DNA from 2 places in the Rhodovulum sp. MB263 genome. Region 1 is predicted to be linked to the other one. Evidence: riboswitches for the same ligand, from Rfam matches in the RefSeq annotation. Region 1 holds a riboswitch; the other holds the start of a gene.

Evidence for each region. A riboswitch is a leader RNA that binds a small molecule or an ion and turns the genes downstream of it on or off. The one in region 1 is predicted to bind thiamine pyrophosphate.
Region 2: another riboswitch for thiamine pyrophosphate. It lies ahead of thiB (thiamine ABC transporter substrate binding subunit); the one in region 1 lies ahead of thiM (hydroxyethylthiazole kinase).

What each region holds. Positions count from the first base shown of each region.
Region 1 covers NZ_CP020384.1:1,600,021-1,604,226, forward strand. The annotation lists gene thiE (thiamine phosphate synthase) at 110-724, opposite strand; gene thiM (hydroxyethylthiazole kinase) at 721-1,545, opposite strand; TPP riboswitch at 1,588-1,684, opposite strand; gene B5V46_RS07585 (RsmB/NOP family class I SAM-dependent RNA methyltransferase) at 1,908-3,083, shown strand; gene B5V46_RS07590 (ATP-binding protein) at 3,201-4,206, shown strand, end outside.
Region 2 covers NZ_CP020384.1:3,758,907-3,763,112, forward strand. The annotation lists gene B5V46_RS17570 (hypothetical protein) at 1-268, shown strand, start outside; gene aroC (chorismate synthase) at 359-1,459, opposite strand; TPP riboswitch at 1,576-1,677, shown strand; gene thiB (thiamine ABC transporter substrate binding subunit) at 1,718-2,716, shown strand; gene B5V46_RS17585 (ABC transporter permease subunit) at 2,692-4,206, shown strand, end outside.

The DNA of each region.
Region 1 (4,206 bases):
GGCGACGCTCAGCCCCTCGGCAGGCCGACCCCGCTTTGCCTCGGACCGGTTGCGCCCCCCGGATGCCGGGGGAAGGGCTCTGCCATCCCCGGAATGGCCCCGCTAGCGCTCATGCCGCTCTCCAGGCACCGGCCAGCGCACGGGCGGCATCCTCGGGATCGGGGGCGGCCGAGATCGCCGAGACGACGGCCATGCCGGCCGCGCCGGCCGCCTTGAGCGCGCGCGCATCGGTGGCGCCGACGCCGCCGATGGCAACGCAGGGCAGGGGGCTCGCCGCCGCGATCCGCGCCAGCCCGCCGAAGCCAAGCGGGGCCGCGTGATCGGGTTTGGTGGCGGTTGCCCGCACCGGCCCGACGCCGAGATAATCGACGACGCCCGCAGGTATCGCCCCGAGCTGTTCCATGGCTTCGACCGACAGGCCCAGAAGCCGCCCCGGCCCCAGCGCCCGGCGCAGCGCCAGCGGGTTGCCATCGGACTGGCCGACATGGAGCCCGTCCGCGCCCGAGGCCAGCACCACGTCGAGCCGGTCATTCACGATCAGCGGAACGCCGCGCCGGGCCAGTTCGGGTTTCAGCGCGCGCGCCAGCGCGATCAGCGCCTCGTCCCCGGCCTGCTTGTCGCGCAGCTGTACCATGGTCGCGCCGCCCCGGACCGCGGCCAGAACCAGGTCGGCCGAGGCGCCGTCGGGGGTCACGAAATAGACCGGAAGCCTGTCGCGGGTCATGCCGCGCTCACCCGGGCGCCGCGCTCGAGCGTCTCGGGCGTCATCGCATGAAGCGCGTCGATCAGCGCAACTGCGAAGCTGCCCGGCCCGGACGCGCCCCTGGCCGCCTGTTCGCCCGCCAGCCCGAAACAGGCCAGCGCCGCGACGGTGGCCCCGGCCCGGTCGCCGCCGCCCGCGAGGAAGGCCGCGACCAAGGCCGTCAGCGAACAGCCGAGCGCGGTGACCTTGGGCATCAGCGGATGGCCGTTGGCGATGCGCCAGGCGCGGGTGCCATCGGTGACGTAATCGACCGGCCCGGTGACCGCGACCACCGCCCAGCTCCGTTCGGCGAGCGCGCGCGCCGCGGCCTCGGCCGCCTCGACGCTGTCGGCGCTGTCGGCACCCCGGCCGCGTGCCTCGACCCCGGCCAGCGCCAGGATCTCGGAGGCATTGCCCCGGATCACCGTCGGCTCGAAGGCCATGAGATCGCCGCAGAGCGCCTGCCGGTAGGCGGTGGCGCCGACCGCGACGGGGTCGAGCACCCAGGGCAGCCCCGCCGCCCGCGCGGCACTTGCCGCGGCCCGCATCCCCGTCGCCCAGCCGGGCGAGGGCGTGCCGATATTGATCGAGAGCGCCTGCGCCAGCGGGGTGAACTCGCCGGTCTCCTCGACCGCATGCAGCATCGCCGGCGAGGCGCCTGCCGCCAGCAGCACGTTCGCGGCGACGTTCATGGCGACGAAATTGGTGATGCACTGCACCAGGGGCGCGCGTGCCTGCATCGCGGCCAGATGTTCTGCCGGCGTTCGAATCGGGTGGCCTGAGTGGTCTGCGGGGGCGGGCATCGCGGTCCTCCTTGGGTGGCGGACGGGCGCATCGGTCCCGTCGGGACGCGGCACGCGACTTCCTCCGCCAGCATGATCTGGTTCAGGTTCTAAGGGTGCTTCTCAGCCCGGATCGCTCCGGACGCCCCTGTCACGGCCGCCAGAAAACCACGTCCTTGCGCGGATGGAAAGTCCTCTGGCGGCGGCGGTGGCTTGCCAGCGCCGAAGGCGGCTGCCAGAAGGCGGACAGGCGGCAGGCCCGGAAAGGGTGCAGCCAGACAAGAACGGGGCGAAAACGGCGCGAAGGAGCCAGGGATGACAAGGCGCGAGGCGGAGGCCGGGGGCGGCAGGCGCATGCCTGTCCGGGGTCGGCGGGGGCTGCGATGACGCCCGCGGCGCGGATCGCGGCGGCGGCCGAGCTGCTCGATGCCTGGCGCGGCGGCGCGCCGGCCGAGAAGCTCCTGACCACCTGGGCGCGGCAGAACCGCTTTGCCGGATCGAAGGACCGCGCCGCGATCCGCGATCATGTCTTCGATGCGATCCGCTGCCTGCGGTCCTTCGCGGCGCTGGGCGGGGCCGCGACCGGACGCGGGCTGATGCTGGGGATGCTGCGCGCCGCGGGCACCGATCCCGGAACTGTCTTCACCGGTGCGGGCCATGCCCCGGCGCCGCTCGGCACCGAGGAACTTGCGCCCGGGCCTGCGCTTGCCGATCTGCCCGAGCCGGTCGCCTGCGATTGCCCCGAGGCACTGGAAGGGCTGCTGCGAGAGAGCCTCGGCCCCGATTTCCGGGCGGTGATGGAGCGGCTCCGGCAGCGCGCCCCGGTCTTTCTGCGGGTCAATGCGCGCCGGAGCGATGCCGCGGCGGCCATGGCGCGGCTGGCCGGGGAGGGGATCGAGACCCGGCCCCATCCGCTTTCGCCCACCGCGCTGGAAGTGGTGGCGGGCGCACGCCGGGTGCATCTGTCGCGCGCTTTCGCAGACGGGCTGGTCGAATTGCAGGATGCCGCCTCGCAGGCGGTGGCCGACATGATGCCGCTCGGCGAAGGCGCAAGGGTGCTCGATTATTGCGCGGGCGGCGGCGGCAAGACGCTGGCCATGGCCGCGCGCGGGGGCGCCCGGCATTTGGCCCATGATGCGGCGCCGCAGCGGATGCGCGATCTGCCCGCCCGGGCCGAACGGGCCGGGGTTGCGGTGCACTGTCTCGACGCGGCCGCGCTGAAAGGGGCGGCGCCCTTCGATCTGGTGCTTTGCGATGTGCCCTGTTCGGGCAGCGGCGCCTGGCGCCGGAGCCCGGAGGCCAAATGGCGGACCACGCCTGCCGATCTGGACCGGCTGACCGCGCTTCAGGCCGGGATTCTTGATCGTGCGGCCGGGTTGGTGGCCCCGGGGGGGTATCTGGGCTATGCGACCTGTTCGCTGCTTGCCGCCGAGAATGCTTCCCAGATCGGCCGCTTTCTTGCCGCCTTTCAGGGCTGGAGGCTTGTCTCCGAACGCCGGCTGACGCCGCTTGATGGTGGCGACGGGTTCTATGCCGCAGTCATGCAGCGCCCGGGCTGAGCGGCGGCGAAGATCTGCCATCCTCCGGGGTTGGGCGGCTCTGTTAACCACGGGTTAACACCTGTGGAGAAAGAGTGGGCGAAATCGTCCTGCCGGGAGGTTCTCTTGCCGCGTCTCATGCCTGTTCTGCTATCTGTCCGTCGCTCGGCCGCGGCCTATGCCGATCGGGCCTGGGCGGCGCTGGCCCTTGGCATCCTGCTATCGGGCGCGGCCTGGACCTCGCCCTGGCCCTTGTTTTTCGCGCCGCTGCTGACGACGGGCCTCACCCTGTGCTGCCTGGCCGCGCTGTTGCGGATCCTGGGGCGCCCGGTCTCGGATATTCCCTCCGACAGGCTGAGGCGGCTTTGCGCCAGCGCGCCCGGCGCCACGCTGGTCACCGATGCCGAGGGGCGGGTTCTGATCGCCAGTCCCGAGGCACAGCGCCGGGTCGCGGCGGTGCGCGGCCAGCCGGTGTCCGATGCGCTGCAGGCCCTGTTTGCCGATCCCCGGCGTGCGGTCGGCGATCTGATCGCGGCCGCCGCCAGGGGGCTGCCCGCCTCGGCCCGGCGCTCTCTGGCCTCCGGGCCGTTGCAGGTCGGGGTCGAGCGGGCGGGCTCGGGCCTGTTCCTGTGGCGCTTTGATGCCAGTGCGACCGATGGGGTCGAGATCGCGTTGCCGATGGTGCGGCTCGATCCGGCGGGGCGGCTTTCGGCGATCAATGCCGCCGCCCGCGGGCTGGTGGGCCAGAGCCACGAGGCGGTCGCGGCGCTTCTGGCCGGGGCCTCGGAAGAGACCGACGAGGTGGTGGTCGAGACCCCGGAAGGCCCGAGCCGGCGCCGCCTGCTGCAACTGCGCATGGCCGATGGCGGGCGTGAATTCTATATCCTGCCGCGCCGCTCGGAGGCCCGCGTCGCCGAGGCGCCCGAGGGCTTTCTCGATGCCTTGCCGGTGGCGCTTCTGCAGCTCGATGCCGATGGCACGGTGCGGCTGTCCAATGCCCGGGCGGTGCGGCTCTTGGGGGGCACGCCGGACGAGGCTCTGAACCTCTGCGACCGGCTCGAGGGGCTTGGCCGTCCGGTCAGCGACTGGCTGGCCGATGCCGCGCAGGGCCGGGCTCCGAACACGGCCGAGGTGCTGCGGGTCG
Region 2 (4,206 bases), 1.7 Mb from region 1:
CCCCGCCGATGAACAGACGGAAGGCGCCTCGAAACTCTCGATGCTGGAGACGCTGGGCTGGAAAAGCCCTGCCGCGATGGCGCGCGATTTCGCCCTGCTCGGGCTGGCGGGCCTCGTGATGGTGGCCGTCGGCCGCCTCCTGCCCGAATGGCCGCTGCTGTCCTGGATCGGCGGCGTGCTCGAGATCGTCGGCTTGCTCTGCGTGCTGTTCAGCTCGGGCGTGCTGTATTCCTTCGGACGCGAGTTCTTCTGGCGCGGCCGCGGCTAGGCCGGGCCCTGCGACGCGAGAGAACAGAAAACGGGCGGCCCCGGAGGGCGCCCGTTGCAAAGGAAACCGCCACCCGAGGCCGCGATCAGGTCAGCCGATCCGGCCCCGGCTTTCGCCGATCTGGCCGCGATGCAGCAGCAGATGATCGAGCAGGACGCAGGCCATCATCGCCTCGCCCACCGGCACCGCCCGAATGCCGACACAGGGGTCGTGGCGCCCCTTGGTCACCACCTCGGTCGACTCGCCCGCGACAGTGACGCTCCGCCGGGGTGTCAGGATCGACGAGGTCGGCTTGACCGCGAAACGGACCACCACGTCCTGCCCGGTCGAGATGCCCCCGAGAACGCCGCCGGCATGGTTCGAGGCATAGACCGGCCCGTCAGGGCCCATGGTGATCTCGTCGGCATTCTCGACCCCGCTCAGCGCGGCCACCGCCATGCCATCGCCGATCTCGACGCCCTTCACCGCATTGATGCTCATCATCGCGGCCGCCAGATCGGTGTCGAGCTTGCCATAGATCGGTGCGCCGAGCCCCGCGGGCACGCCCGAGGCCACGACCTCGACCACCGCGCCGACCGAATTGCCGGCCTTGCGCAGCGCGTCGATATAGCCTTCCCATTCCGAGGCCGCCAGCCTGTCGGGCGCCCAGAACGGATTGCGCTCGATCTCGTCGGTGTCGAAGCGGGCGCGGTCGATGGCATGGGGACCGATCTGCACCATGTAGCCGGTGATCTTCAGGTTCGGCACCAGCGCCGCCAGCGCGGCCCGCGCCACGCCGCCCGCCGCGACCCGGGCCGCGGTCTCGCGCGCCGAGGAGCGGCCGCCGCCGCGATAGTCGCGGATACCGTATTTCTGCCAGTAGGTGATGTCGGCATGGCCGGGCCGGAAGCTCCGGGCAATCTCGCCGTAATCCTTCGAGCGCTGGTCGGTATTGCGGATCATGAGCTGGATCGGCGTGCCGGTGCTTTGTCCCTCGAACACGCCCGACAGGATCTCGACGGCATCGGGCTCCTGGCGCTGGGTGGTAAAGCGGCTCTGGCCGGGCCGCCGCCGGTCGAGCCAGTGCTGCAGCATCGCCACATCGACCGCGATGCCGGGCGGACAGCCGTCGACCGTCGCGCCAAGCGCGGGTCCGTGGCTTTCGCCCCAGGTGGTGACGCGGAACAGATGGCCGAAGGTGTTCAGGCTCATGGGGCGATCTCCTTTGGCCCATGGGCATACCCGCCGGAGGTCCGCCTCTCAAGGGGTTTGGCTTGGTGTTTGGCTGGGGGTTTGGCTTGCGAAGCCGGGACCGGGGCGCTAGCGTTGCGCTCACCTCGGGGTGCCCACAGGGGCTGAGATGCGCAACCCGCAAACCCGTTGAACCTGACCCGGTTAGAACCGGCGGAGGGAAGGCCCCTGGACAGATTTCCACCCTTGCCCGTCCGCCCCCATCTTTGGAGGAGGACCATGCGTATCCCATTCATTGCAGCGGCTCTCGCCGCAGCCGCCCTGCCCGCATCCGCGGAAGACCGGCCCGTGCTGACGATCTACACCTATGAAAGCTTCGTGGCCGAATGGGGCCCCGGCCCGATCGTCGAGGCCGCTTTCGAGGCGACATGCGGCTGCGAGCTGAATTTCGTGGCCGCAGGCGATGGCGCGGCGCTCCTGGCCCGGCTCCGGCTCGAAGGCACGCGCAGCCGGGCCGATCTGGTGCTGGGCCTCGACACCAACCTCACCGCAGCCGCCGCCGAAACCGGGCTGTTCGCGCCCCATAGCCAGGACCCCGACCGGCTCGACCTGCCGGTCGCCTGGGACGACCCGCTGTTCCTGCCCTATGACTGGAGCTATTTCGCCTTCGTCTATGACAGGACCCGGCTGGCCGAGCCGCCGACGAGCTTCGAGGCGCTGATCGCCGCGCCAGGGGATCTGAAGATCGTGATCCAGGACCCGCGCAGCTCGACCCCGGGGCTGGGGCTCCTGTTCTGGATCAAGGCCGCCTATGGCGACCGCGCACCCGGGATCTGGGAAGGGCTTGCGCCGCATATCCTGACCGTCACCAAGGGCTGGACAGAATCCTATGGCCTGTTCATCGACGGCGAGGCCGACATGGCGCTGTCCTACACCACCTCGCCCGCCTATCACCTGATCGCCGAAGATGACGATACCAAGGCCGCCGCGCGCTTCGACGAGGGCCATTACCTGCAGATCGAGGTGGCCGGCATCCTGGCCTCGTCCGACCAACCCGAGCTGGCGCGGCAATTCCTCGACTTCATGCTGAGCGAGCCGTTCCAGGCAGCGATCCCCACCACCAACTGGATGTATCCCGCAGCCACGCCTGAAGCCGGGCTGCCGGCGGGCTTCGAGACCCTGATCCAGCCCGATACCGCGCTGCTCTTCCCCCCGGACGAGGCCGCGCGGATCCGGAACGAGGCCCTCGCCGAATGGCGCGACGCGCTCAGCCGCTAGGCACTGCAACCGGGATCGGGATCGGCACCGCCGCACTGGCGCTGACGCTCGCGCTCGGCACCATCCTGGCCGTGGCCTGGCGCGCCGAGCCGGGCGGGGCCGGGCTTGGCGCCGCCGATCTGGCGGCGGTGCGCTTCACGCTTCTCCAGGCGCTCGCCTCGGCCGCGCTCAGCAGTCTGCTGGCGGTACCGGTGGCCCGGGCGCTGGCCCGGCGCCGCTTTCCGGGCCGGGGCGTGCTGATCACCCTTCTGGGCGCGCCCTTCATCCTGCCGGTCATCGTCGCGGTGATGGGACTTCTGGCCGTCTTCGGCCGCAGCGGCCTTCTGTCGACCGCGCTCGCGCCGCTCGGACTGGGCCCCGTCGACATCTACGGACCCGGGGGCGTCGTGCTGGCTCATGTCTTCTTCAACCTGCCGCTTGCCACGCGGCTGGTCCTGCAGGGCTGGCTCGCGATCCCGGCCGAACGGTTCCGGCTGGCGGCCGCCCTCGGCTTCGGCCCCGCCGACCGCTTTCGTCATCTCGAGCGTCCGATGCTGCGCGAAGTCCTGCCCGGCACATTCCTCGTCGTCTTCCTGATCTGCCTGACCAGCTTCGCGGTCGCCCTGACGCTGGGCGGCGGCCCCCGCGCAACCACGGTCGAGCTGGCGATCTATCAGGCCTTCCGCTTCGAATTCGACCTGGGCCGTGCCGCCTGGCTGGCGCTGATCCAGGTCGGGATCTCGGTCGCGGCCGCACTTGTTGCCTTCGCCATCGCGGTGCCGGGCGCCTTCGGCCCGGGGCTCGACAGACCCGTGCCGCAGATCGGGCCGGACGGACGCTGGCTGCGGCTGCAGGACATGGCCTGCCTCGCGCTGGCCGCGCTGTTCCTGATCCTGCCGCTTGCCATGGTGGCGCTGCGCGGCCTGCCGGGCCTGCCCGGCCTGCCCGCCTCTGTCTATGCCGCGGCACTGCGCTCGCTGGCCGTGGCGCTCGGCTCGGCCGCGCTGACACTGGCGCTGGCGCTGCCGATGGCCATCGCCATCGACCGGCTCGGCGGTCTCACCGGCCGGACGATCCAGGCGGCGGGAACGCTCACCATCGCCGCCTCGCCTCTGGTGATGGGAACCGGGCTGTTCATCCTGCTCTTCCCGCTGGCCGATCCGAGGCTTCTGGCACTGCCGGTCACCGCGACCGTCAATGCCGCGATGAGCCTGCCCTTCGCGCTGCGTGCGCTGGTGCCGGCCGTGGCCGAGGCCGAACGCGGCCATGGCCGCCTCGCCGACAGCCTCGGCATGACCGGGCGCGCGCGGCTCCGGCTGATGCTGCTGCCGCGCCTCCGTCGGCCCATCGGCTTCACGCTCGGACTGGCGGCGGCGCTGTCGATGGGCGATCTGGGGGTGATCGCGCTGTTTTCAGACCCGGGCCATGCCACCCTGCCCTTGCAGCTTTACGGGCTGATGACGGCCTACCGGATGGAGAGCGCCGCCGCCGCCGCCCTTTTGCTGCTGGCG